Regions from separate parts of the Aminobacter sp. BA135 genome, predicted to be linked through region 1. Evidence: predicted binding sites of a transcription regulator. Region 1 holds the regulator's gene; the other holds the start of a gene.

Region 1 (7,165 bases):
ACGGCACCGTCGCGCATGAAGATCTGGCCGCAGGCCTGGTCAAGAGCCTCGCCAGCGGATTGCGCAAGCTCGACAGCCAGACGCTTGCAGCACTGCCCTCGACCTTTGCCGAGCTGCAGCCGATTCTTGCCGCCAAGGGCGTGGCGCTGGCTCCCGACACACAGGACTACATGATCCCGATCGCGACTGAGACCAACAGCGTATCCGACCGTCTCGGGGTGATTTCGGCCGTCGTCTCGATCGGCCTCGCCCTGATCGGCGTCGGCTTCGGCCTCAAGGGCATCAGCCCGCGCGCCAGGGCGCGCAACAATGTCGAGAAGGTGATGCTGTGGAGCCTGCTCGGCGCCTCGACGCTCGCCATCCTGACGACCATCGGCATCGTCTTGTCGATGCTGTTCCAGACCATCGCCTTCTTCGAGAAGGTGCCGCTGACCAACTTCTTCTTCGGCACGGTGTGGGATCCACGTTTCGCTGCTGCCGGTGCAGGCGCCAGCGAAGGCCAGTTCGGCCTGATCCCGCTGCTTGCCGGCACGCTCTACATCGCCTTCGTCGCGCTGCTCGTCGCAGTGCCGATCGGCCTGATGTCGGCGGTCTACATGTCGGAATATGCAGCACCCAAGGTGCGCGCGGTGGTCAAGCCGGCGCTCGAACTGCTCGCCGGCATTCCGACGATCGTCTACGGTATCTTCGCGCTCGTCACGCTCGGACCCTTCCTGCGCGACATCAGTGCGGCGCTCACCGGCGGCACCCCGTTCATCCAGGCGCAGTCGATCCTGACCGCCGGCCTGGTGATGGGCGTGATGCTGATCCCTGTGGTCTCGTCGCTCTCCGACGACATCATCACCGCAGTGCCGCGCGCCATGCGCGACGGCTCGCTCGGCCTTGGCGCCACGCGCTCGGAAACGATCAAGCGCGTCATCCTCCCAGCCGCTCTCCCGGGCATCGTCGGCGCCATCCTTCTGACCGCCTCGCGCGCCATCGGCGAAACGATGATCGTGGTGCTGGCGGCGGGCGTTGCCGCCAACCTGACGCTCAACCCTTTCGAGGCGATGACCACCATCACCGTCAAGATCGTCAACCAGCTGACCGGCGATCTTGAATTCAACACGCCGCAGACGCTCGTCGCCTTCGCGCTCGGCATCACGCTGTTCGCGCTGACGCTGGTGATGAACATCGTCGCCCTTTACATCGTCCGGAAGTACCGGGAGCAGTACGAATGACCGATATTTCGCTCGACACGCTGACCGCGTCAGCTGCCCGTCCGCGCCGCGACATCGGCCTCAAGAAGCGCTATGCCGCCGAACGCCGCTTCCGCCTCTATGGCGTGCTGGCGATCGCCATCGGCCTGGCCTTCCTGGCGGTGATGCTGACCTCGATCGTTTCCAAGGGCTACACGGCCTTCTGGCAGACGACGGTGACGCTGCCGATCAATTTCGACGAGAAGATCATCGATCCGTCCAACAAGCGGGCGACCGATCCGAATGTGCTGATCACGGCGAACTATCCCAAGCTCGCCGAGCAGGCGCTGATCGACAAGCTCGGCATCGACCCGAACAACAAGGCCGAAGTGCGCAAGCTCAAGGGCTTCCTGTCCGACAGCTCGCGTGTCCAGCTCCGGGCGATCGTCGCCGCCGACCCTTCGGTCATCGGCACGACCCGCAACGTCGACATCCTCGCCGCCGCCAATCTCGATTCGGCCTACAAGGGTCAGATCGACCTCGACGTGCCGGAAAGCCGCCGCAAGGTGTCGGACCAGCAGGTCGAATGGATGAACAAGCTCAAGGCCGAAGGCGTGATGGCCGAGCATTTCAATACCGGCCTGTTCAGCTACGGCGCATCAAGCCGTCCCGAGACCTCCGGCGTCGGCGTCGCCCTCATCGGCTCGTTCTACATGATGGTGATCGTGCTCTTGCTGGCGCTGCCGATCGGCGTCGCCGCCTCGATCTATCTCGAGGAATTCGCCAAGAAGAGCCGCTTTACCGACCTGATCGAGGTCAACATCAACAACCTCGCCGCCGTGCCGTCGATCGTCTTCGGTCTGCTCGGCCTGGCCGTGTTCATCAATTTCCTCGGCCTGCCGCGTTCGGCATCCTTCGTCGGCGGCCTGGTGCTGACGCTGATGACGCTGCCGACCATCATCATCGCGACGCGCGCCGCCTTGGCTGCCGTGCCGCCGTCGATCCGCTCGGCAGCGCTTGGCCTTGGCGCCTCGAAGATGCAGATGGTGTTCCAGCACATCCTGCCGCTGGCCGCCCCCGGCATCCTGACCGGCACGATCATCGGCCTGGCGCGTGCGCTCGGCGAGACAGCACCGCTGCTCTTGATCGGCATGGTCGCCTTCGTCGCCGACTATCCCAAGACGCCGTTCGATCCCGCAACCGCACTTCCGGTGCAGATCTACATGTGGGCGAACGAGGCCGAACGCGCCTTTGTCGAGCGCATGTCGGGCGCCATCATCATTCTTCTCATCTTCCTCATGGCCATGAACATCGTCGCCATCGTCCTGCGCCGCCGCTTCGAGCGCCGCTGGTAGGGCATGGACAAGGAGCATCCTGCTATGAACATCATGACCGAAAAATCCCTCGACGACGCGGTGAATGCTGAGATGAACGCCAGAACGAACGAAATCATCAAGATGCGCGGCGACAAGGTGACCGTGCACTATGGCGAGAAGCAAGCGTTGTTCGGCGTCGATCTCGACGTTCGCCAGAATCAGGTGACGGCGCTGATCGGCCCGTCGGGCTGCGGCAAGTCGACCTTCCTGCGCTGCCTCAATCGCATGAACGACACCATTGATGCGGCCCGCGTCGGCGGCAAGATCACGCTCGACAGCGAAGACATCTACGATCCCAAGATCGACGTCGTCGAGCTGCGCGCCCGCGTCGGCATGGTGTTCCAGAAGCCGAACCCGTTCCCGAAGTCGATCTACGAGAACGTTGCCTACGGCCCACGCATCCATGGTCTCGCCAAGAACAAGGCCGAGCTCGACGTGATCGTCGAGAAGAGCCTGCAGAAGGCCGCTCTGTGGAACGAAGCCAAGGATCGTCTCAACGAGCCGGGCACCGGCCTGTCGGGCGGCCAGCAGCAGCGCCTGTGCATCGCGCGCGCCATCGCCGTTTCGCCCGAGGTGATCCTGATGGACGAGCCGTGTTCGGCGCTCGACCCGATCGCCACCGCCAAGGTCGAGGAGCTGATCGACGAACTGCGCGAGAACTACACGATCGTCATCGTCACGCACTCGATGCAGCAGGCGGCGCGCGTGTCGCAGCGCACGGCGATGTTCCACCTCGGCTATCTCGTCGAGGAAGGCCCGACCGACAAGATGTTCACCAACCCCGACGACAAGCGGACGCAGGACTACATCACCGGCCGCTTCGGCTGAGTGGGTTTCGTCGCGGCACACGATACGAGGAAGAAATCATGGGCGAACATACAGTCCGGTCCTTCGACGAAGAACTTCAGCACGTCGACCAGCTCATCCGCGACATGGGCGATCTTTCCGGCGCAATGGTGGCCGGCGCCATCCGCGCGCTTCTCACGTCCGACCAGGCACTGGCGCAGAACGTCGTTGCCGACGATACGATCATGGACGCCAAGCAGCGCGATCTCGACAATTCGGCGATCACGCTGATCGCCAAGCGCCAGCCGATGGCGCAGGATTTGCGCGCCGTGGTCGGTGCCATCCGCATGGCGGGTGACCTCGAGCGCATCGGCGACCTCGCCAAGAACATTGCCAAGCGCGTCGGCGCCGTCGGCCAGTCGCCGACCCCGCGCAATCTCTCGCATTCGATCGATGCGATGGCGCAGCTGGTGCTCGGCCAGGTTCGCGGCGTCGTCGATCTCTATGTCGCGCGCCAGGCCGAGGGCCTGAAGGATCTGCGCGCCGACGACCAGAAGATCGACATCCAGTACACCGCCGTGTTCCGCGAACTCCTGACCTACATGATGGAAGATCCGCGCAACATCACGGCCTGCACGCATCTGCTGTTCTGCGCCAAGAACCTCGAGCGCATCGGCGACCATGTCACCAACATCGCCGAGAACGCCTATTTCGTCGTGACGGGTACGCAGCTGCCGCTGAACCGGCCCAAGGTCGACGAGACCACGACGACGGTTCCGGCCTGAGCATTTCCGCAACCGCATGCGTTTGGCGCGGGGGCGCTGCATAGGTTAAATCAGCGCATGGTCCAGAAGCGGCCATCCGCAAGGACAAGGTATAGCCAATGATCGCTCCCAAGGTCATGGTCGTCGAAGACGAAGAGCCGCTGGGCGTGCTGCTTCGCTACAATCTCGAATCCGAAGGTTATCAGGTCGAGGTCGTCACGCGTGGCGACGAGGCCGAGATCCGGCTCCAGGAAAACGTGCCCGACCTGCTGGTGCTCGACTGGATGGTGCCGGCGCTGTCGGGTATCGAACTGTGCCGTCGGCTCAGGATGCGTCCCGACACCGAACGCCTGCCGATCATCATGCTGACGGCGCGGGGCGAGGAAAGCGACAGGGTGCGTGGCCTTTCGACCGGTGCCGACGACTATCTGGTCAAGCCGTTCTCGACGCCGGAATTCATGGCGCGCGTCAAGGCGCTGCTGCGCCGGGCCAAACCCGAGGTGCTGTCCTCGGTGCTCAAGGTCGGCGACATCATGCTCGACCGCGAGTCGCACCGCGTCTACCGCAAGAAGAGCGAGATCAAGCTCGGGCCGACCGAATTCCGCTTGCTCGAATTCATGATGCGGCACCCGGGCCGCGTGTTCTCGCGCAGCCAGCTGCTCGACAATGTCTGGGGCGAGACGATCTATATCGACGAGCGCACCGTTGACGTGCATGTCGGGCGCCTGCGCAAGGCGGTCAACAACGGCCGCATGCCTGACGTGATCCGGACCATCCGCGGTGCCGGCTACGCCATCCGCGAGGACTGAGCCGCTTCGGGCTCTTTTCCGCTCAGCTAGGCGACGTCGGCACCGGCACGGCGTGGAGCCGTGCCTGCGGCAAAGATCTCCTGATCAACGGCAAGCAGCGCGCGCATCATCGCGCCCTCGCGTTTGAGTGGAACCTCGTTGGGCTCGGTGTCGAAGGAGATCGCCTTCGAGTGCAGCCCGCCCGCCGTCTTGGCGATGGCCGCGCGCACATGTGGCTCCATGATGTCGAAGGCGGTTGCGCCGACGCCGACGAAGGCGAGGGGGGCGGGGTCGAACAGCGCAAACATCGAGCCGAGACCAAAGCCGATAGCTTCGCCGGCCTTGCGGAAGGCCTCACGTTCGGGGCCATCATGGTCACGTGCCGCATCGGCCACGGCCCTGATGTCGTCGTCGGACAGGTCGGCCAGCGGCTCGGCATTCTCGTCGCCAACCCTTGCGTTGCGCCAGATGGCGTAGTTGCCGGCATAGGCCTCGATGCAGCCGCGGCGGCCGCAGCGGCAAAGCGCGCCGTCCGGGCGGTGGATCATGTGGCCGAACTCGGCACCCGACGACTGCGTGCCGGTGAACAGCTCGCCCTTGATGACGAGGCCCATGCCGATGCCGTGCGAGAGCAGGATGGCGATGAAGTCGTCGCGATAACGCACCGGATCTCGCCAGCGCAGGGCCTCGGCGATCATGTTGCAGTCGTTCTCGACCGACACAGGCACGCCGAACTCCTGCTCCAGCCGGTCGGCGAAGGGGATGTCGTCGTAGCGGGTGATCGGCGACCACAACAGCTTGCGCGAGGCGGCGTCGGTGATGCCCTGGACGGCGATGGCGATGCGTAGGACGGCGCCGCCCGAAGCGCCGGCGCTGTCGATCAGGCGCCGGACCATTCCGACGCATTCGTCGACCAGCGCCTCGGCAGGCATCTGCTGCGTGACAAGCCGCCGGGTCTCTTCGGTCACGGTGTTGCCGGCATAGTCGATGATGGCGGCGGACAGGCTGTTGAGCGAGAGCACGACCGCAACGACTGACGCAGCATCGGCATCGAGCATCAACCCGACCTGCGGCCGCCCCCGTTTCATGGAGACGGGTTCGCTGAACTTGGCCTCGGCAAGGATGCCTTCTGATATGAGATCGGAGGAAATCGTCGAGATCGTCGAATGGCTGAGGCCGGTGGTGGCGGCGATTTCGGTTCGCGATGGCTGGCTGGCTCGGCGAACCGCGGATATAACCATGGCGCGGTTGCGCCGTCTCAGATCGTCGTGACGTATGCCGACCGACATGTGCTCGTCTTCCTCCCGGCGAAGCGCTGCCCTTCTTAGCGGCAGTCCCTTACGCGCCAAGTGATTGTGCCAGACCCAGCGCCAAATGTCTCTATTTATTTCGGGCTCCGAAAAAAATAAGGAGCGCTCGCGAAACCATGTTGACAGTGGCCGGGCATTGAGTCAGTATTTTTTCGAGGCTCGAAAAAAAGAGCTTCTCCAAGGGCTATCGCGAAGTAGGCGCGCCCATTGGGCGCAGGGAGGAAATAATGAAAAAGTTTACCACCGCCATCCTGGCGGGCGTTGCCATGACTCTGTCGCTTACGGCAGTGGCTTCGGCAAAGGACAAGGTCATCGGCGTCTCCTGGTCGAACTTCCAGGAAGAGCGCTGGAAGACCGACGAAGCCGCCATGAAGGCCGCCATCGAGGCCGCCGGCGACAAGTACATCTCAGCTGACGCGCAGTCGTCGCCGGCCAAGCAGCTGACCGACGTCGAAAGCCTGATCTCCCAGGGCGCCAACGCGCTGATCATCCTGGCTCAGGACGCCTCGGCCATCGGACCGGCTGTCGACAAGGCCGTCGCCGAAGGCATTCCTGTTGTCGGCTACGACCGCCTGATCGAGAACAAGGACGCCTTCTACCTGACCTTCGACAACAAGGAAGTCGGCCGCATGCAGGCCAAGGGTGTGTTCGCCGCCAAGCCTGAAGGCAACTACGTCTTCATCAAGGGCAGCGGTGCCGATCCGAACGCCGACTTCCTGTTCGCCGGGCAGATGGAAGTACTCAAGGAAGCCGTCGACGCCGGCAAGATCAAGAATGTCGGCGAGGCCTATACCGATGGCTGGCTGCCGGCCAATGCCCAGAAGAACATGGAACAGTTCCTGACCGCCAACGACAACAAGATCGATGCGGTCGTGGCTTCGAACGACGGCACCGCCGGCGGCGCGATCGCAGCGCTCCAGGCACAGGGCCTCGCCGGCTCGGTGCCGGTGTCGGGCCAGGACG
Region 2 (7,165 bases), on a different replicon from region 1:
CGACCTGTTGCTCGACCGGGTCCATGCCGACGTCAAGACGCTTGCCGGCGTCATACAAGGGCAGATCGACGACCCTGACCGGCAGAAGCAGGTCGGCGCCACGCTGGCAAACCAGGCCGCAGCCTCGGTGAATGTGGTCTATGACACCAAGGGACAGTGGGCGCAGAACCTGCCAGGCGCACCTTCCGTGGTCAGCGTCTGGGGTTACCTGCTTGGCCCCGACCACAAGCCGCTGCCGGCGGTCCAGGATGAGATTGAAAACAGCGCGGTGCTCGACCTCGTCGCGCCGAGCCTGCTGACCAGCGGTTCGTCAAAGCTGCAGATGTATTACATTGGCCCAAAGGAGCGCCCGATCTTCAGGACGGCGCCTTATACGGACCAGGCCCAGACCTTCGATCGCCTCTATCCCGGCCACAACAATTCGGAATTCTGGGAGTTCTTTTTCCCCGGCATCTATGGCTCGTGGCAGAAATGGGCGCTCGATCCGGCGTCGCGTTTCATCCCTGACAACGACATCACCCAGACCGCGCCCTATACCGACGCGATCACCGGCAAGCTGATCGTCAGCTTTTTCCATCCGCTGTGGACGCGCGACCGCACGGGCGTGGCAGGTGCCGCCGGCGCCGATATCACCCTCGACCAGCTCGCCGAGATCGTCGAGAACGTCAAGATCGCCGAAACGGGTTTCGGCTTCCTCACGATGCCGAACGGCAATGTGGTCGCCATCAACGCGAAGAGCGAAGCGACGATCGGGCTGGTTTCCTCAAATGAAAAGGGCACGGACGGGGTTACCGGCCTCGAGCGCTCTCTGCGTGCCAGCACCCAACCAGCGATCGCAACCCTCGACCTCGACAGCAGCAATGACGGTGCGATTCAGCATGTCCTCTTGCAGAAGGACGGGGAGGACGTCCCTTACATCGTTGTCCTGAAGGGGCTGAAGCCGACAAACCTATGGACCACCGGGCCTATCGAAAAACAGGCGATGTCGGTCGGCATCGTCGTGCCCGAGCGCGAGATCTATGCTGCGCTGTTTGCAGCGCAGGACAGCATTTCGAAGGCGACCAACCGGATTCTGCTTTATCAGCTCCTGGCCATCATCGTTTCACTGATGATCGTGTTTGCCGCAGTGTTTGGCTTGTCCAAGCGCATCACGGCAGGCCTCAGCGCGCTTGCAGCTGGCGCCAGGAGGCTGCAGGCAAAGGACTATTCCGTCCGCGTCAACATCCCGTCGAAGGATGAGGTGGGCGAGGTCGGTGTGGCCTTCAACCGCATGGCCGAGCAGATCAGCTTCCACACAGAGAACCTCGAGCAGCTGGTTGACGCGCGCACCAGGGATCTCGAAGACGCCAATGTCGAAATCTCGACGCTCAACGAAAAGCTGCGCAGCGAAAACGTCCGTCTCGGCGCCGAACTCGACGTCGCGCGCCAGATCCAGATGATGGTGTTGCCCAAGCCGCGCGAACTGGCACTGATCCCCGGCATCGAGATCGCGGCCTATATGCGGCCGGCAGACGAGGTCGGCGGCGACTACTACGACGTCTTGCAGGACGGCCATCGCCTGAAGATCGGCATCGGCGACGTCACCGGACACGGCCTCGAGAGCGGCGTGCTGATGTTGATGGTGCAGTCGGTCGCACGCGCATTGCAGGAGACCGGCGAGGACAATCCCCGGCAATTCCTCGACCGGCTGAACCGCGCCATCTTCAAGAACCTTGAACGCACCAACTCGGACAAGCACCTGTCGCTCGCTTTCCTCGACTATGAAGACGAGCGCCTGGTCTTGTCGGGCCAGCATGAAGAAGTTCTTGTCGTCCGCGACGGGGGCAAGGTCGAGCGGATCGACACGCTCGACCTCGGCCTGCCGGTCGGCCTCGAACGCGACATCTCACCCTTCGTCGGGACACGCAACATCCCATTCAGCAGTGGCGACGTCATCATTCTCCACACCGACGGCGTGACCGAGGCGGAGGGATCAGGTGGCAAGCTGTTCGGGCTCGACCGGCTCAGCGAAAGTGCACGCTCGCGCTATGGCGGCAGCGCCGAAGAGATCAAGACCGGAATTGTCGACGATCTGATGGCGTATATCGGCACACGGAAGATACACGACGATATTACACTCGTCGTCATGAGGCATAGGTGAGCACATGACAACTATGTATGGACCGGCCGACATTGCGATGGGCATGCGCGACAACATCAGCCGCGTCAGGTTGTTTGACGGGCCACTGGACCTGAAATGGCACCATTGCGCAACGACTTCGGATTTCATTGCCGATCTTTTCGCACTGCCCTTTCACGCGTCGCGAAGCGACTACAAGGAAGTGCGTCACAGCATCGGATATCTGGTCAACGAACTGATCGAGAATGCAGTGAAGTTTCGCGAGCCGGGTGAGATCATCGTCGAAGCATCGATGGATTCCGACAACTTCAAGGTGAAGGTTTCCAACGTCGTCGCCGACAAGACTGCGGCGACGTTTCAGAGGCTCCTTTCCCAGATTACAATAGGTGATCCGAGCGACCTTTTGATCCAGCAAATCGAGGCAAATGCCGCCGACCCCGATGCTACCGGCTCGGGGCTTGGATTGCTGACGCTGATGAGCGACTATGGCGCCAGACTGGCATGGATCTTCAGCCCGGTTGAGTCCAGCAACCGGGTGCACGTCGAGACCTACGCCACGATCCCGATCTCGCAGACTCACTAGGAAAGAATGAAAGCGCACATGGAAGTAAGAACCGATGACTATCGCGTCTGGACCGAAAACAGCGATGTCTATTTCGACGGCTCCATGCGGCTTGCCGGCTCCGAAGCCTATGCGCCGGTGCTGGCTGTCATGACCGCCATTCTGGCTGAAAAGCCTGAGACGATGACACTCAACTTGACCGACCTCGAGTTTCTCAACTCATCCGGCATCAACCTTTTGGCCAAGTTCACCATCGAGGTGCGCAAACACCCAGATGTGCAACTCGTCGTGCGCGGCAGCTCCGAGATCCCATGGCAGTCGAAGTCGCTGCCGAACCTGAAGAAGCTGCATCCGGCGCTGGTCCTGCAGATCGATTGAACGAACACCATCCAGCCTCCGCAACGCCGGACAGCAGAAAAAGCCGCGGCATCGATGCCGCGGCTTTTTCGTTTCGACTGACGTCATCCGATCAGTTGACCGCTGCGATATTGCCCAGACGAATGAACAGGGTTTCGCCCGAGGAGTCGTCGACGCCGTCATTGTCGGTGACGACAAAGGCCTCACCCGACGTATCGATGGCAAAACCTTCGACCTTGTCGACGACGTAGCCGTTGCTCGCGGCCTTGAGATCCGGCACCAGGTCGCGCACCAGCGTCTTCGCCACCACCGGCAGCTCACCGCCGAGCTTGGCCGGCTTAAAACCTTCGAGCGCGACCGAGTAGAGACGCTTGTTGACTGCCTCCTGGCCGATCAGATTGTCGCGTTCGACGATGAACAACTTGCCGTCATGGGCGGTGATCTCCGACAGTCCGACCCAGCCCTTCTCGGTCTTGTCGAGCGGATAGCGGACCGCCGACCATTCCTTGTCCTTGGGCTTGTAGGCCAAGAGCTTGACCTGGCCCTTGGGGTTGTCTGCCCATTCGCGCTGGATCGCCATGACCAGGGTCAGGTCGTCGCCTTCGCCAAGCGTGGTGATGCCTTCGAGGCCGAAGCGGGTCTCGTGCGCCAGCAGCTCGGCCGGGAACGCGATTTCTTCCTTGATCTCACCCTTGGCGTTGACGTTGAAGATGGCGTGCGGGGTCAGCTTGTCGGTACGGCCTTCGGAGGCGAGCCAGAAGCCGCCCTTGCCATCCGGTGCCAGGCCTTCGAGATCAAGCTTCTGCGCCGGTTTGCCGTCACGCGTGACGACGGTCTTTGCGGTGATCAGGGCAGGGCTCTTGGTGGTATCGACGGTGAAGATCGCCGGCGCCGAGCGGTAGACCGAGTCCGACACCGCATAGAGCTTGCCGGCTTCCTTGGGATCGGCGGCGAGACCCGAAAGTGCGCCCCAGCCGAGCGGCGTGCCGTCTTCGTTGGGAGCTGCCACGATCTGCGGATAGTTGGCTGCACCTTCGCCGAGCTCATAGACCATGACATGCGAACGTGCGAGGCCGTCCTCGCCGAGATCCGTCTCGTTGGCGGTGACCAGCAGGTTGCGCTGCGGGATGGCGACGAGGCCCTCGGGGCCGATGCCCGAGGGCAGCAGCTGGACGAATTCCGGCTCCTTGCCGGTGTCTCTGTAGACGCCGATCAGCGACGCCCGCTCGGCGGCAACGAAGATGTATTTCTGGCCGCCGAACTGGGCGAACTCCAGGCCTTCCGGCTCGATACCCTTCTTGTTGCGGCCGTCGGGATAGTGACCGGCGGCGGCGGCCTGGTATTCGAAGGATGGACCGGACTCGTAGAGCACTTCGCCTGATTTGGAGAAGATGGTGAAGCCGCGCGCACCGCCCTTGTAGTCGCCTTCATTGGCAACGACGAGACGATCATTGTCGAGCCACTTCACCGCATCGGGTTCGCGCACAGCGTTCTCGACCTTGCCGGTGAAGCTCAGAGCACCGTCCTTCTTGGTGTCGACGTTTTCGAGCGTCACTTCGCCCGCCGAGAAATGCGAGACGATCTTGCCCGAGGCTGCATCCACGATCGCGATGTGGTTGTTTTCCTGCAGCGTGACGGCGATCTCTCCAGCTTCGTTGAAGGCGACGAATTCCGGCTCCGGATCTTCCGGCGCAACCGCTGCGATACCGGTCAGGTCGACCGTCCTGATCGACGCACAGTCGGCGGTACCGTCCTTCAACGAGACGATCTTCAGATTGCCGGCCGGCAGCTGCGGCAGCGCACCTTCGTTCAGCTCTTCGTCGCGCTCGTTTTCGATCGCAATGGCGAGGAACTTGCCGTCCTTGCTCAGCGCCACCGAGTCCGGCTGGCCGCCGAGATCGCAGGAGGCGTCGATTGCCTTGGAGGCGAGGTCGATAATGGTCAGGTTGCCCGAAGGCTCCTGCTTGGTCTTCGATGTGTTGACGCCGGCGAAGATCTTGCCGCCCAGGACCGTAACGGAAGTCGGCTCGCCTTCGATCTTGACGATACCGGCAGCCTTCGGCGCCTTGGCGTCGGTGATGTCGATGAAGCCGACGGCGCCGAGCGGGCTGTCGGAGTAGACCAGCGTCATGCCGTCTTCGGTCGCGGCGATGATCTCCGACGAGGTCAGAGTCGCGGCGTCGACGCCAGCCGGCAGATTGGTTGCGACCGGGAAGGTGGCGATCCGGTTGAACGCCTGGTCGGCATAAGCGGGGAAGGCTGCGGACGCCGCCAGCGCGGACGTCAAAAGCAGGAGCTTGCGTGACATGGGAAACCTCTTTGCCTGAACGGAATTGCGGTCCTCGTTTGGGGCAATGAGATTTCAGCGCGATGACAACAGCATGATGGTTTCATGACAGGTGCGACGAGCGCCGAACGATGGTGAGGGGGTATTGCGTTGCCGCGAAAGACCTCCCGGGCGACGAGCACCGCCCGGGAGTCTTTGCAGGTCAGGATGGGGTCGACCACTGGCCGCCCTTGTAGAGGCGGGTGGCGGTGTTGGTCGAGGTGAGGTCGATCTCGGTGGACATGGAGCGAGCCGAACTGAACATCGTTGAGGTGGCGATGTCCTGCTGGAACCACACCATCACGGTGTCGATCGGGGTCAGCGTCACCGAGCCCTGAACCATGCCGCTGGGCGCCACGTAGAGCGGCGTCGTCTGCTGGACACCGTTCAGCGTCGAGATCTGGCTCAGCGCCGGGTGGATCAGGCCGAACTGGTTCTGCATGGAGACACCGGTGACTGGACCGCCGGTCGCCGGCGGCTGCAGGATACCGTTCGCGTCGAGCAGGCACTGCTGGCCGAGGCCGAGCGCCCGCTGGTTGGTTGTCGCCGTGACCGTCACCGTGTCGGCGAAGACATTGGTGCCGAACAGCGAGAATTGAGGCGTCCACGAGAAGGCAGTGCTGTAGACATATTTGGTCAGCGACTGCCAGACGACGTTGTAGCTGCCGCCGTCGCTGCCGGAGGCGACCTTCTTGGCAAAACACATGGCGTAGTTGTTGGTCTTGAGCGTGGCCAGGTCATCGAGATCGACAAGGATTGTCACTGCCTTGGACACAGCGTCCAGGGCCGCGTAGAAGCTCGCCAGGCTCTGCCGTGCGACATCCCGTTCGTAGGTCTCCACCTCGTCGGCCGCCGCCGCGCTGAAGGTCGCGTTCTTGCCGTTGACCGCAGTGCAATTGCACAGGTCACCGGTCACCGACTGGCCTTGCCTGATGTCGTAGGTGTTTCCGCTGGTGACGGACCCTGACGACAAGGTAACCGTGAACGGCTCGTCGGTGCTGACGGTGCCGTCACCATTGGCGATCTTCGTCCATGTATTCCCGACCTTCTTGTAGATGTGTAGCTTCGCCATTTTGGCCTCCTGGAACTATGGTTGACAAAAATCAGACACAACAGAAATCGCCGCGAAGCGCGCTCCCACGAAACTCTTGGAACTCCAAGAATATTTCGTAGTATTTTAAGTAACCTTCCGCCACGCCGCTAAATATAATCTGTCGCATTTTCGGAGACCCGTCCTCCGGCTGGCGTCCCAAAAACATGTCTGTCTGTCCCAGCAAGCTCTGCTGGCTCTCCACCGCGAGGCGCCTGTGGGTAGGTCACCCAGCCATCAACTCTTTGAGCCAATGCTCCAGCTGATTACCGCCCGGTGCGGGAGAGGCGACCGCGAGCCATTCAGCATCGCCGCGCTTGCTGGCAGCGCGTGCAGCACGGGGCGAACTGCCGAAGGCGTCGTGGAAGATCCGGCTGAAATGAGCCTCATTCCTGAAGCCGAGATCGTAGGCGATGTCGCCGATACGCCTATGGCGAAGGGCCGGGCTGCAGATGTCGAGCAGCGCGCGGCGAAGGCGGCGACGGCTGATGTAGTGCCTGACGCCGCCAGATGTCTCGAACAACCGATAGAGTTGGCTTCGCGAAATGAGGAACGCTGAGGCCACTTCTTCGGGCGCCAGGTCCGGCTGATGCAGCCGCTCTTCGATGTAACCTCGGATGGACCGCATGAGACCGCCGTGAGACGTCGTCGTGGGCGCCGGATACGAGACGGCGCCGATGCCCAGGCATGTGTCGGCCAGGTTCGCCGTCA

What was found. The regulator PhoB, encoded in region 1, activates phosphate uptake and scavenging genes when phosphate is short. The targets are predictions, from matches to a motif close to TGTCATNNANCTGTCAT.
Region 2: the regulator PhoB is predicted to act here: its motif matches at 5,420-5,436, upstream of SLT36_RS29410 (esterase-like activity of phytase family protein).

Annotation. Positions count from the first base shown of each region.
Region 1 is NZ_CP139572.1:1,463,765-1,470,929, forward strand. Features, by position in the region: gene pstC (phosphate ABC transporter permease subunit PstC) at 1-1,220, shown strand, start outside; gene pstA (phosphate ABC transporter permease PstA) at 1,217-2,533, shown strand; gene pstB (phosphate ABC transporter ATP-binding protein PstB) at 2,558-3,382, shown strand; gene phoU (phosphate signaling complex protein PhoU) at 3,421-4,125, shown strand; gene phoB (phosphate regulon transcriptional regulator PhoB) at 4,224-4,913, shown strand; gene SLT36_RS07200 (ROK family protein) at 4,940-6,181, opposite strand; gene xylF (D-xylose ABC transporter substrate-binding protein) at 6,430-7,165, shown strand, end outside.
Region 2 is NZ_CP139573.1:309,220-316,384, forward strand. Features, by position in the region: gene SLT36_RS29395 (SpoIIE family protein phosphatase) at 1-2,140, shown strand, start outside; gene SLT36_RS29400 (slr1658 superfamily regulator) at 2,145-2,702, shown strand; gene SLT36_RS29405 (slr1659 superfamily regulator) at 2,721-3,059, shown strand; gene SLT36_RS29410 (esterase-like activity of phytase family protein) at 3,151-5,346, opposite strand; gene SLT36_RS29415 (hypothetical protein) at 5,528-6,436, opposite strand; gene SLT36_RS29420 (helix-turn-helix domain-containing protein) at 6,681-7,165, opposite strand, start outside.